One region of the Virgibacillus tibetensis genome, then DNA from elsewhere that is predicted to be linked to it. Evidence: riboswitches for the same ligand, from Rfam matches in the RefSeq annotation. Region 1 holds a riboswitch; the other holds the start of a gene.
The links. Region 1 has a riboswitch for thiamine pyrophosphate ahead of thiT (energy-coupled thiamine transporter ThiT). Riboswitches for the same ligand answer to the same signal wherever they lie in the genome.
Positions count from the first base shown of each region.

Region 2: linked by a shared signal. The riboswitch ahead of QGM71_RS13685 (YkoF family thiamine/hydroxymethylpyrimidine-binding protein) and the one ahead of thiT (energy-coupled thiamine transporter ThiT) in region 1 are both predicted to bind thiamine pyrophosphate.

Region 1 covers NZ_JARZFX010000011.1:12,919-20,427, forward strand. The annotation lists gene QGM71_RS16685 (carbon starvation CstA family protein) at 1-1,584, opposite strand, end outside; gene QGM71_RS16690 (hypothetical protein) at 1,888-3,309, opposite strand; gene QGM71_RS16695 (general stress protein) at 3,462-3,812, shown strand; gene thiT (energy-coupled thiamine transporter ThiT) at 3,973-4,542, opposite strand; TPP riboswitch at 4,649-4,750, opposite strand; gene QGM71_RS16705 (M3 family oligoendopeptidase) at 4,826-6,610, opposite strand; gene QGM71_RS16710 (YceI family protein) at 6,855-7,391, shown strand.
Region 2 covers NZ_JARZFX010000007.1:14,287-21,795, forward strand. The annotation lists gene QGM71_RS13665 (lipoate--protein ligase family protein) at 1-31, opposite strand, end outside; gene QGM71_RS13670 (energy-coupling factor transporter transmembrane component T family protein) at 89-868, opposite strand; gene QGM71_RS13675 (ABC transporter ATP-binding protein) at 855-2,519, opposite strand; gene QGM71_RS13680 (ECF transporter S component) at 2,516-3,094, opposite strand; gene QGM71_RS13685 (YkoF family thiamine/hydroxymethylpyrimidine-binding protein) at 3,096-3,695, opposite strand; TPP riboswitch at 3,797-3,903, opposite strand; gene QGM71_RS13690 (TetR/AcrR family transcriptional regulator) at 4,410-5,012, shown strand; gene QGM71_RS13695 (hypothetical protein) at 5,119-5,253, shown strand; partial or broken gene QGM71_RS21845 (YjcZ family sporulation protein) at 5,737-5,811, opposite strand; gene QGM71_RS13705 (YjcZ family sporulation protein) at 5,900-6,016, opposite strand; gene QGM71_RS13710 (hypothetical protein) at 6,264-6,536, shown strand; gene QGM71_RS13715 (DUF2268 domain-containing protein) at 6,613-7,395, opposite strand.

The DNA of each region.
Region 1 (7,509 bases):
TTGCTGGAACATTGCGTACAGTGTCATGAACATCAAGAATATCATTGGGATTAATGCAATCGCATAATTACGACCCAGTCGCTTTAGCCATATAGCTATTAACAATAAGCTAATCCCCGCGAGCAGCTGATTTGCTGTTCCAAATAACGGCCATAGCAGATACCCTCCAGATCCAAATCCTCTTGGTCCTTCCGGTAACAGAACTAAAGCTGCACTCGACACAACAGCAACGCTAGTCGCTACATGCGTTCTTGTCAGTGCAGGTATCTTATATTCAACACCCAGTTCCGCAATAATATAACGCATTAAACGTACAGATGTGTCCAGGGTTGTTGCAGCAAAACTTACGATTATAACAGACACAATGGTTGTCGCAATATCAGGTGGTATTGCTAAGCCTGTAGCAAGGACGGCAGCGCCCTCTACAAAGACACCAAGACCAACTGCGTTTGCATCTGTAAAACTGCTGTATGTTGCTAAAAATTCATCTGTATTCGAAAAGAATGTAGCAACGGCCAGAATCGCAACTAACGCCAGAATACCTTCACCAACAGCACCTAGATAACCAACAAATCGAGCGTCCGTTTCTTTATTCAATTGCTTAGACGACGTCCCGGAAGAGACCAGTCCATGGAAGCCTGAAATGGCACCACAGGCAATTGTAATAAACAATAAAGGGAACCATGATATGTCTGTATTAAGATTCGCAACAGGGGCGGTAATTTCTGGATTTAAAAAGAGCAAGCCCAGATACAAAATCCCCAGACCAACCAAAAGCTGGTGAGAATTAATGAAATCCCGTGGCTGCAATAGCTTCCAAACAGGTAATGTGGATGCAATATAGACATATACCATCAAAATAATAATCCATATAAAGAAAGCAGAGGAAACTGCGCCTAATCCAAATAATCCGGTGCCATCCTCACCACCCATATAACCAACTAAGTCTATTTGCAGAAACTCTATTCTGCTGGCCATAATAGCAGTTAGATACATGACTGCTAATGCAATTAAAGACGGAACCAGCATCTTTGTATTTCTCTTATATACAGCATATCCAATCCATATTGCAAGTGGAATCTGAATAAATACTGCCAATACACTTGCTGGATAAGAAATAAATAGATTGGCAATTACCCATGCAAACACCGCATTAACCATTAAAACAAGGATTAGGATAATAAATAAAAATAAAACCTTTGCCCTTTGGCCAATTAAACGGTGTGCTAATGTACCAACTGATTGCCCTTTGTTTCGTACTGATAGAACTAGAGTACCAAAATCATGGACTCCCGCCGCAAATACCGTTCCTAATATTACCCATAAAAATGCTGGCAGCCATCCCCAATAGACAGCAATTGCAGGACCAAGAATGGGTGCTGCTCCAGCAATGGAAGTAAAATGATGACCCCACAAAACAAACTTATTTGTGGGAACGAAATCCACCCCGTCCTTGTATCGATGTGCGGGTGTAACATAATTGGGATCCAGCCGAAAAATCTTTTCCGCCACAAATTTTGAATAATAACGATACCCTAAAGCAAACACAATGATACCAATAAGTGCAACTAAAATACTAGACAATACGTTCTACCCCCTCCAAATTTATTAGGACAGTCCCAAACAATCTTAAAATAAAATCAAACGAATAATCAGACTTATCCTATATAACGCTATGTATAAGCATTTCACATTATTACAATCTTATGTTAATTCAAAAATATACAAATTGCAACATAGTTTTACCATAAAAAAGAACTGTATCAATTAGAACAGTTCTGTGTAAGAATAAAGATTTTTATAATATAGCTTACTCTGTCGATATATATTGTTCGATAATTTCATCACACCACGAGCATATCAATTCTGTCTAAGTGGAAATGCATCCTACAGAAGAAATACAGCAAACAGAGTAGTTACGAATAAACCAAGCATAACAGGAAGGAAGTTTTTCCGTACTAACTCCATTACAGAAACACCACAGAACCCTGCAATTGCTATTAATGAAGACCAAGCGACCAATGTCCCTCCTCCAGTCCATATCGAACCCATTTGACCAATCGCTGCTAAAGTCGCAGCATCAATCGAACTATTTTCCAGCGATGCAGCAAGCGCTCCGGTAAGAGGCAGACCGGAAAATCCCGATCCATCAAGTCCTGTAATGATACCAATGATTAATATACTAAACGCGGCAAATAATGCACCTTGCGGCAAGAAATCCTGTGTCGATTGTACAAGGTCAAATAATAAAGATGGGGCATTTTCTTCTACCCCCAGTATACTTCCTGAAAAGTCAGAACTTCCCAAGAAGAAAAATCCTGCAATTGGAATAACAGGCCCCATAGCTCTGAAAGCAAATACAAAACCATCTGTAATGTGAGAACTAATGTAATCCAAGGCATGTTGTCTTCCGAACGCTACTGTTGCTAGCAATAGAAGGATAACAGCAACACCACCAACAAACGCTGCCCCGTCTCCTCCTTCAAGTCCACTCATTCTGCCAGATAATAGCTTTTCGTAGACCATATAAATAACAACACCAAGTAGTGTTATCGGAACCATTATTGCAAATACCTTACTCCATGCAGATAAATTCTTAGCATATGCTTTATTCGCTGATTCTGTTGTGGATTGCATATTTTGCAGATCTAACTCATTTTCCTTATCACCTTTAGACCGGATTGATTTACGGTAGAATAAATAAGCCAGCAGAATTGCAACACTACCTGCCACCACAGATAGGATAAGAGCTTTATCTGCAACTAACGCCGTATCAACACCAGCTGAGGCAGCTGATAAACTAGGTGCAACCTGCACAATATAGTCAGAAGAAAGCGCCATCCCCTGCCCTGCAAGCGCTATGGCAACCGCAGCGGTCATAACTGGTAAGCCTGAACGTACAGCAGCAGGTACTAATAACGCACATATGAGTGGTACTGCGGGTGTCGGCCAGAAGAATAAAGATATAACAAAAGTCACACCTACGAGAACAAAGAATGAAACATGACCATTTATCATCATTTTCTGGATTGGCCTGATCATTCTCTGATCAGCACCCAAATCACGTAACGAATGCAGTAGGGCCAACATGAAGGTAATGATTAAAAAAATACTGAAAAGCTCTTGCGCAGCTACTAAATTCGCATTAAAAATGGCTGTAAATCCATCAATTAAACTCCCCTTGTATACCCAAGCTATGACAAATGTTCCAAGTAAGGTTGGTAACACAACCCCCTTACGGAAAACCATGGTACCTATAATTAGCAGTGTGAATAAACCATACAACCAATGAGAAATTGTTAGATCCATGTATACCTCTTCCTTTCCTGATGAATAGTCCTATAGCCTATGCATAACACAAGCTTAGCGCTACCAAGCTAAGTTCAAGTCCGGTTTACATGTTTAATTCTTTTTCACCTGGGAATATAATAATTGAACAACTTAAGAGGAGGAGATACTACTTGAAACCATTTATTAAGACGTATTCAAATGATGAACAACTTAAGACAGATATAAGCCTTTTAAAGGATAAGGGTGTAAACAAAGAAGATGTGTATGTTTTATCACATGATGAGGATCGAACAAAACGCATAGCTGGAAGTGCGGACACGAATACCATCGGAATCAAAGAAATGGACTTTGGCAATGCGGTAGGAACACTATTCAGTAAAAAAGGCGATGAACTACGCACGAAGCTGGAAGAAATGGGGTTCTCCAAAGCGGAAGCAGAAAATTATGAAGAAGATATGGATGAAGGTAAAGTGCTGTTAATTGTGACAAATAATGAAGCCGTAAATAGCTATTTACTTTAAATAAAAGTGGACAACCTAATGCGCATAGGTTGTCCTTTTCATTTTACATCGTTTTATGATTTTATAATAATTGCAGCAAAACGTGAGGGAATGAACCAAATGAAAAGGTAACCTCTTTTATATGAAGAGGTTACCTTAATGTGAGCGGACTAGTAATCTTTTAAGACGCGTTTAATAATGTTTTAGGCTGCTTGTGGAATAAAAAGAATACAAGCACGGTACATAAAATAAAGGATGGTAACATATAAGAACCATTATATACTAACGAGTACAACCAGACTGGCTGCCCTTCAATTGCCGATCCAAAAAATACGATGCCAGCAAAATAGTGTGCAATAAAACGTAATACTGACCCTAGAAGCACGCCGAGTGCGATATACGTAAGGTATACCTTAGTACTCTTTTCTTTAACTGCTTGTTGGATTTGTTTTGCAAAGATACCAGCGAACCCTAATACGGTAAACGCAATAGCATAATCAATAAACCCTTGTAATGGGTGCAGGATATATGCAGTACCTGTAGCAACCTGCAATACCCCCCATAAAAACCCTGCAAGCAAACCGCCTTTAATTCCCCAGCGAAATGCTATGATAAAAATCGGAATCATTGCAAAAGATATGGATCCACCCTGTGCCCAAATTTTGAAGGACAACGGAAGAATATCCAACAATAAAGCCAATGCTGTAAAAATTGCTACCTCAATTAAAAACAATGTACGCTTTGATTTCATCTAAACTCTCTCCCCTTTTTAAAGCTAAGTTCTATTTTTTGCACAAAAAAAGCAATGCCAAGGGGAAGACTTCCTGATGGGGAATCCGCTCACATTGCTTTTATTCCATCAAAAAAGCCACCATCCCTACGCTAGTATTAACTAACAGGTTCAAAGGGTAAGAACAAATTTGTTCACTCTCAGCCAAATGGCTCCCCCTGAAGGCTTCTATTATATTGCTTTTTTCGTTACTTATAGTATACCGTATCAATCATATATTTACAATTTTACATAACATTCCTTACTAGAGTGAGAGGAATTCCTCTACGTCCTTTACACATAACTGGATGGCAGACTCCCAAAAATCAGTAGTTGTTAAATCTACGTTTAAGTGCTTTCTTGCCAATTCTTCCACATTCATCCGTCCAGTATCCCTAAGCAACTCAATATATGATTCTTCAAAGCTTCCACCCTTCTCCTTTGCATGCGCATAGATACCCAAGCTGAAAAGATAACCAAATGTGTAAGGGAAATTATAAAACGGCACACCTGTAATATGGAAGTGAAGCTTAGACGCCCAGAAGTTTTGATCGTACTCTTCAAGCGCATCACCATATGCCTCTTTTTGTGCTTCGATCATCAACTCGTTTAATCGATTCACGGAAACTAAACCTTCTCTTCGTTCTTCATAAAAATTGTTTTCAAAAATAAAACGGGCATGTATATTCATAAAGAAGGCAACGCTGCGTTGAATTTTGTCTTCTAGTAATGCCTGTTTCTCTTTTTTATTTTGTGCACCTTTCACAGAAGCATCAGCAACAATCATTTCTGCAAATGTAGAAGCTGTCTCAGCAACGTTCATTGCATACCGCTGGTTTAATCCATTAACATCATTCATTACATGCTGATGATAAGCATGCCCTAATTCGTGTGCAAGTGTTGCAATATTAGAGGTAGTTCCAGAGTACGTCATGAAAATACGTGTTTGTTCACTATCCGGAAAACTAGTACAGAATCCACCTGGACGCTTACCAGAACGGTCTTCCGCTTCTATCCAGCGTTTATCAAACGCCATCTGAGCAAAGTCAGCCATTTTCGGACTAAACTCCCGAAATTGCTCAACAATAAAGCTTGCTCCCTCTGTATAACTGGACTTTTTAACAGATTTAGTCACAGGAGCACCAACATCGTACATGCTCAGTTTCTCCAATCCTAATATTTCAGCCTTCTTTTCAAGAAATTTTACAAAATGATGTTTATTATTCGTTATCGCCTTCCACATAGCGTCTAATGTTTCTTTCTGCATACGGTTAATGGTTAAAGGTTCTTTTAAAACATCAGCCCAGTTTCTGTGTTTATAGGTTTGGAGACGAAAGCCTGCCAAATGATTTAAAGTTTGTCCAAATAAATCAGCCTTTTCTTTCCAAGCTTTATCTAATTGTTCAAAAACATGCTTGCGAACTTCCCGGTCGGGGTTGCTTAACTTATTGGAAGCCTGCCCTACAGAATACGAGTTAGTTTCTCCCTCCTCTTCTAGTTCCACACTCATACTTCCAACAATGGTATCGTACATTTGACTCCATCCATGATAACCATCTACAGCAAGATCATTAATCAGTATTTCGTTCTCTGCCGATAATAGTTCTTTTGCCCGTTTTCTATTTTCATTAAGTACAAAAGAAATTTCTATTAATTGCGGGTGGAGCATCATTTCTTTCCATGCAGTATCATCAATTAAGACTAGCTTTTGTTCAAAATTAGTAACAACAGCGCTTAAATCAGCCTGTAATGCACTACGTTTGCCTACTAATAAATTAGCTTTATCATCGTTTACATCCTGTGCACTTAAGCAGCTGATAAAAGCAAAAGCTTCCCGAACCTTCTTCATAGTACTCTCTAAATGTGTAACAATACCTGCTAATTGATTTGTGCTGCCGCCTTCCTGACCAGGTACAAAGTTATCGACAGTCTTTGATAGTTTACCCATTTCTTCCTTAATGGTTTTGAGATAAGTAGTGAATTCTTCAGACTCACTTCCGCCTGGAAAAATAACATCCAAATCCCATGTCGGATTGTAGCTTTGCTGCATTAAATCGCTCCTCATAAAATAATAATTTCTGATTTTTACCCTATCTTTTTATTATAGCGAATAATAGAAATAGTTTCATTAAAAACATAATTTCTGGAAAATAAATGTTTTATTATTCAGTAATAAGGGTAGATGTGCATTAATCATAGGATTAACTACTTGACAACATATCTTTACTTTTGTACACTTAGTAACATAAAGTAACTTACGTACTTTTAATTAAAAACACTTGGAGGGATTTATAATGACAAAAACAGTTTGGAACATTGACACAGCTCATAGTGAAGTGGGATTTTCCGTAAGGCATATGATGATATCAAAAGCCAAAGGTGCCTTTAATAATTTCGACGCAGTTATTGAAGCAGATGTAGAGGATTTAACAAATTCAAAAATTGAATTTACGATTGACGCAAGCAGCATTGATACCCGTCAAAAAGACCGTGATGATCATTTACGTTCTGGAGATTTTTTTGATGTTGAGAATTACCCAAAAATAACATTCATTGCTACTGATATTAAGAAAAAATCAGATAGCAGGTATGATGTAACGGGTGACCTAACTGTTCGTGGAACAACAAAACCAGTTACAGTAGATGTTGTCTTTGAAGGACAAAGCAAGGATCCAATGAGTGGCAATGAAGTTGCTGGGTTTAGCGGCGAAACGAAGATTAACCGTAAAGAATTCGGCTTAACATGGAATGCACCAGTAGAAACCGGCGGTGTGTTGGTTGGAGAAGACGTTAAAATACAATTTGAAATTGAAGCACACAAACAAGCATAATTTAATTTAAAAGCCGAGCACAAGTACATTACGTACTTTGCTCGGCTTTTTTATTTTTTTCTCATGTGAGGTATAAAACTAGTAGACACGCTATGAGGAGAAAGATTAATGGGATTGA
Region 2 (7,509 bases), on a different contig from region 1:
CAGTGTCCAAAAAACCCCATTCATCTGTCATATAAACCGCTCCCTTTAAATTAGATTATAGAGTCATACAAGTACTGCAAAAACAACTTTATAGTTCATCACTGTACCATTTGAAATAGCCCAATTCTATAGATGTATATACAGCAAAACCAAACGTTACTAACAGGATTACTGGAAAAGCCCAGTCCTTTTTAGCAATTACTAAACGCCGGTAAAATGATCGATTTTTATCCCCTGTAAAGCCCTTTGATTCCATCGCGACCGCGGTTCTTTCTGCCTTTCGAATAGCACTTGCAAGTAGCGGAATAGCATAACGTTTGTATTGATGAAATCTATCCTTCCATGTTAGAGCTTGATTCACTCCGCGTATACGGTGAGCAGCGTGTATGATTGATAATTCATCCTTCATCATTGGTAAAAATCGATAGCCTGCTAGTACACCGTACGCAATTTTTGGTGGCAACTTCAGCTGTTGTATAAGACTTAAAATAAAATCAACAATATTTGTTGTGAAAATAAACAATAAAGAGAGTGATGCAACACTCATCACTCGTAGAGATAAAGCGAGAGCTGTTAAGAATGATTCTTTAGGAAATTCCATTGTAAAGACAGCAATAACTTCGTTCGGATTATTAGGTGTATCAGCGAAAACGAGTGTAGTCCAAAACATTCCGAATGCAAGTATCGAAAAAGGTATGAAATACAACATGTACTTCTTCCAATCGACTTTACCACCAAGAAAAGTAAGAGCTATAGTACAGATCATAAAAAGAAGTGGTGTTATTGGATCGAAAATAAGTGCTAGTAAAACAACAAGCAGCATGATAGTTAAGGCTTTTATACTGGGATTAAGGTCATGTAGAAACATATTGGACTTCCTTTTCATAGATTCTTTTTAATTGAATGGGTAAAGGCAATTGCAGCTGCCATTGTTCTAACTTATCAGCAGGCATACCCCATAGCTGATCAGGTGTGCAATCAGCGACGAGCTGTCCATTATCCATTACAATTACCCTAGTTGCATACTGATTAACAATCTCCATATCATGAGTAATCATTGCAATAGTCGTCCCACGATCGTACCGGTCTTGTAAAAGTTTCATTAGTTCCATATTTGAATGTGCGTCCTGTCCAAAAGTGGGCTCATCCAGTAAAAGCATATGCTGGTTATCAATAATCATGGTTGCTACACTTAATCTTCGTTTCTGACCTTGACTAAGCGAGTAGGGGTGTTCATTAGTCAATCTAATGAGCCCGCAAACTTCCAAGATTGCATTAACACTTACAGTTAATTTTTTTTCAGGAATTCCTTTAATACGCGGACTAAAAGCAACTTCATCAAAAACAGTATTTGTAATGAATTGATGCTCCGGATTTTGAAATACAAAGCCAATTTCATCCCGTAAATTAGATTCCTTCCAGTTTTTCAGTGATTTTCCCTTCACCTTAATGATTCCAGATGTCGGTTTCTGAATCCCTGCAAGTATGCGTAGTAAGGATGTTTTTCCACTGCCATTGGCACCCACTATGGCTATAAATTCTCCCTGATAGACATTTAGCGAAATATTGCGGATGATTTGCTGTTTTTTACTGAACCAGGAAATATCGGAAGCCTCTGCAAAAACTTCTGATGTTGCATAGTTATTTTGCGTATACGCTTCCCATTCTGTCGGTATCCATAAGTGGGCCTGTTTTGAAAAATCATCTAACGTAAGTGGTACAGTTGCTAACCCGTCGTCTAAATGGTTTATTAGATACTGTGTTACTTTAGGGATCCAAATACCTTCCGATTCAAGTTCATGAAACTTATCTTTAATTGCTTTTCGCAAGGATCCATCGTAAAAAACCTCTCCTCGGCTGTTCAGCAGTACACATCTCTCAGTTAATTCTGTCCAGCCATCTAATTGATGCTCAATAATTAAAAGGGCACAATTGGTTTTCTTTTTTAAACGTTGAATAGTTAGAATTAAATCTTTTGTAGCAACGGGATCCAAATTAGCGGTTGGTTCATCTAAAATGAGTAAGGATGGTTCCAACGCAAGAATACAAGCTAGTGCAAGTTTTTGCTTCTGTCCGCCAGACAAAGTAGCTATTGGAAGTTTTTTATATGGAAGCATATCTACTAGCATTAAAGATTCATCCACTTTATCCTCCATCAGTTCATTGGGAATACGTATATTCTCCAGGCCAAAAGCTACTTCATCTTCAACAGTTTGCATACAAAATTGCGTTTCAGGGTCCTGAAAAACCACCCCAACAGATTGACTTAGTTCACCAGGGTTATAGTCAGTAGTCTTTTTACCATTAATAAAAACAAGTCCATTCATCTCTCCATCCAATTCACGCGGATAAAGTCCATTTAAACAGGATGTCAATGTGCTTTTACCACAACCACTTGGTCCAAGAAGTAATATGCTCTCCCCGTGTTCCATCTCGAAGCTTATGTTCGATAGTGTGTCTTCATTGAGATGGGTTTCAAATCGTAAACTAAGCTGCTCGATTTTTAAAAAGGGTGTCATGCTGCATTCTTCTTTCTATATTCTTTTCCTAATGCGAAACTGGACAGTACACCGGTTTTAGCTAACCCATCACTTAAGGCCTTACCTAATAAACCTGCGATTAAAGCACCACTAATAACGCGTGTAATAAACATCGCTATTACATACCCAGTAGATAATGCAACGTAACCACTCATAAAATAGCCATAAATAAAACTGGTTACCGCAGAGCCGACACCTGCTGCCATTAGAACCCAGGTGGAATAATTCTTCCAGCGTGTAGCAGCAAAAGCAGCTTCGGCACCAATCCCTTGTACCATTCCGGCTACAATTAACATGGGGCCAGCAGTACTTCCGATTAATACTTCCACCATAGCTGCAATTGTTTCAGATAAGAATGCAGCACCAGGCTTTCTAATGATATAAGCTACAATAATCGAAACAATAAACCATATACCGAAAATAAGGTCATAGCCTATTGGTCCAAAAAAGCCGACGAGGACCTTTCCAACAGGGAAAAAGGCTAAATAAACTACTGCAAAAACGACAGATAATGCTGCCATTACAACAATTTCTTTGAAGCGCCAAGTACTCAAATTAATTTACTCCTTTGTGTGAAGGACTATTAGCTGATATGGAAACAGTCATAACAGTATGACTCGATCCACCCTCAACAGTTGCTTTAAAAACCTGTTCCAACCCATTGAATATTGCAACTGCCTCCCCATCCAGTCGAGTAGAATAATGGGATGGGGAGACGGTGACATGCTTTTTCATTGCATCGATCTGTTCATAAATTACATCCATATAATCACCACCACCTAAAGGGTAGAGGGAAAATTTAGAACCAGCAAATTGCTTGATATCTTTAATTTTCTCCATGTTTTGTGGATTTTCATCCTCAGCCATATATGCATCTCCTGTTGAATCACCAGGACAACCTAAAGAGTATGTTGCTTGAAATGCTACATGCTCTCCTGTGTTAGCTGCATACATAAAAATAGCTTTTGTTACATCAAAAATATGGACAAGCTTCCCACGTACTGTCGTTGTCACGTCATCTGTTTTTAAATGAACCTTGGATGTATCAACTTCTTCTAACGAATCCTTAATAATATCGACAAAATTGTCACTCATAGGGTATATAGAAAAACTAACCCCCGCAATATCACTTTTTGTACAAGCTTGTTTAATCATACAAAAATCTCCTCCTCTATAATGGCAATAAAAAAGACTGCATCCCTGGGGAATGCAGTCTGGTTGTATGCTTTGTCAATAATTAATAAACGTAAGACATATACACGTCGACCGCACTTCCCCACGCTAGTATTATCCAGTTCGGGTTCAAAGGGTCAGAACAAAACAGTTCTTCTCAGCCGTATTTACAGCTCCCCCAGTGCTAAAGTTACTATGCAGTTTTCTAAATCTATCTTAACATGTGTAAATATAATGTAAAGTCATTTATTGGATTTAACATACCTATAGCGAATATTTACTAAGGCAATAGTTAATGTTATAACAAAGCACAATACATGTGGAGGAATTACACGGAGACTCGGGGGGGAGGCGTCAAAAACGCCCAATCTGGCACGTGTACGATTCGACCGTTTTGGCATGACCGCTGCGCCTGCCTTTATTCAGCGATCGTTCCACTTATTCCAGCGTTCGGCTTACTTTATTCCGCGCTTGTTCAGCTTTATCCCGTGTTCACCCCTTTAACCGAAGTGTATTTTCTGAACGGTTAGCTATGACAGTAACTAGCTACGTCGTACTTTATATAAATAGCAACAAACTATATGAAAAGAGCCAAAAAGTAGAGGGAACAATTCACTTGCTAATTGTGTCAAAATGAGATACAATTTATATAAACTATTCAGTCAGTTTTAAATTTATCTAAAGTAGGTGTGTAGAATGGCTCCAAGAATTTCAGATGAGGCGAAGGAAGAAAGAAGAATAACTTTACTTCAAGCTGCGTTGGAGTGCTTTTCTGCAAAGGGATATTATGCATCTACTGTAGATGATATTGTAAGCTACTCGAAACTGAGCAAGGGATCCGTTTATAATTATTTTAATAGTAAAGAGGAAATCTTTATTAATCTTCTACAACAACAAAGAACGGTTGCAATGGAAAGACTGCAAATCAGACTAAATGACATTAAGAGTCCGCTGGAGAAACTAAAATACTGGATTAATACAGATATTCCATACAACCTGGATAAGAAAAAGATGATGCGTGTTCATATCGAATTTTGGTTATATTCTAAGGAATCACCGGAAATGCAAAAGGTGTTGAAAGACCGGTTTGATGTTATGTTTGGAATGACTCAGCAGATAATTGTTGATGGGCAACAAGCGGGCGAAATTAATAAAGAAATTGACCCCGAAAAAGCTTCAGAAATGTTCTGGGCATTACATGATGGTATATGGTTACACGCAACTATTGGTTACGGTGAAGAGAAGTTAGAAGAACGGATTAGAGAAATGGAAAAGACGATGCTTTCTTATTTAATTTAAACCAATATTGGCTGGGCTTATTATTATAATAGATATCACTGCATAACAATAAAAAATAAACTGACTAGTCATTTTAAAAGGAGTGTGAGAGATAATGAGGTTAAAGATGCTAAACTCAAAAGGTAAGAATTCAAAACCAACTAATTTGAAAAACAGAGATTATTATTTTCAAAAAAATGAAGAACAGTTGCAAAGAGAAAAGATCGTATTGAATTATGACTATATTCGCTCTGCAAGGTAAATAAGTAAAATTGAAAAAAACGACTTTCAAGTCGTTTTTTTAATGGAAAATCTCCTTTATAACTTCTGGCGGTGAAGAACGATCCGCTGGGCCGCTCCTGAGCGACAACGTCAACCCACCTGCGGGTGAGCGGGCGCAGTCCGTACGTCCCTAGCCGGGCACCTTGCGCTTTTGTTATTTATTCCTACTAATAACGAAGAGGCTGCACCAACATTCGTTGGAATAGCCTCTAGAATGAAGATTCACGTAAGGGAGGTAAATAGTAGCTTGAGCTGTTTACGTGGATACTAAATACTATGTATTGGATAAGCTTGCTGCTTAGACCATTGCCCGTTATATACTATTTTAATTGTTATGTTTTATTAGGAGTGAACTACTTAACAATCATTTTTTTAAAAATAAATTGTATAAAGACCATAACTCAAGGCTGTCACTTTTCGACAGCCTTGAGTTATGATTAGTTTAAATTAGTTTACATTCAGATTAAAACCAAGCTGCACCTACAATTATGAGAAGGATAAATAAAACAACAATCAAAGCAAATCCTCCGCCATAGCCTACTCCTGCAACTGGCGCACCATAGCCATATCCACCACAAGCATGCATAAAAACCCTCCTAACATTAATTAGTTAACTATTTATTTTTTTAATATCCGTATCCACCGAAAGATGCACCTACAATAATTAGTAGGATAAACAATACTACAACGAAGGCAAATCCTCCGCCATAGCCTACACCTGCTCCTGCAACAGCTCCACTCATCAATTAACACCTCCAAGATCTTTTGTTAGTAATATATGTAGACGTTACAGAATTGGGATGGTTATTATCCCATATTGCACTTAAATGGGCGATAAGAAATTCAAACTCACGTTAGTATGGGTGAAAAAACGGTTAAGACCTCTGCGGATATACAAAATCCACGTATACCCTAATGCATTTGTCATTTACGAAAGCAACTACCCTACATATAATGTCCTATGGTTCACTAGGATATGGGGGTGAAAGAATGTCAGTTGCACATTATCATGGACTATGTCAGCGGTACAAAGGCAGAGCTGTTGTAATAAAAACACGTGATGGGAGAACTCATAGAGGCATAATTCAGCATGTAGACGGTCACAGAGTATACTTGCAGCCTCTTGGTGGAAGAGGATTAGGTGGTTATGGTTACGGTGGTTATGGCTACGGTAGATTTAGACGACCTAGATTTGGTTTTGGAGCGGGTATTGTTTTAGGCTCTATCGTTACATTGGCTTTACTTCCGTTTTTCTTCATTTAAATAAATTCAAGAAATTCAAATGTAAAAACAGGCAATATTTTTGTTGTCTGTTTTTTTAGATTAGTTTAAAATGCTTTTAATTAAACTTCTTAATTTGAGCAATAATACGGGAATCCTTATTTAAAAGATCCTTAGAAGTTAAGTCATTGGCTTCCATATATTTTTTAACTATGTAATAGCCAGCACAATAGCCTGCCATTTTAGGTGCAAATCGTAATCCATATAAAATATCCTGATGGGCACGTTCGAAATTCAGAGTTTCTTTGTTTGGTAATACTAGGTTATTCCATAATTTATTCAGCTCTTTCACTGAGTAATACGTTGTCCAGTTAGCTAAAAAATCTTCCCCAACAAACTCACGCACTGCATTTTCAGCTAGCCCCTCCAATATGATGGTGTCTAATAATACATAGTCTTCTTCGTTTTTATCAAATTTGGACAAGCGGCAAACATGGTTATATTCATGGGTAAATAATGCCTTTATTTCTTTTTCTGCATTACTCTCTGAAATAAATAAAAATAGTTTATCTTTGAAGGCCAGCCCTGATTTGCCGTTAAAATCACGTTTTAATTTTTGATTACTATTATCTGCTGGAAAAATAAAAATGGGGATATTCGGGCCATCCCATTCTTTCTTCAGCAATTTTTCCTCCTTTCTTACAATATCCCATGATCCCTTTAAATCATTAACAGCCTTTTCGCCATTTTGAAAAGGACGACGATACATCCCATGACTAGTTAGGTGCTGGTGAATTTCTAAATCTGTTCCTTCATTAAAATAAGAAGTCAACTTTTTACACAATTGAGTTGGACTATCATATGATTCTAATAACCATCTATCTGTTCGAATGACACTCATATCAACACTCCTAACTGATGTATATTATTGAATAATCTATGTTAATATCATAGAACTGTTACAGAGCTGCCTTACCTGCTTCTTGAAAAAGTCCTGTATGTGGGGCAGGAACCT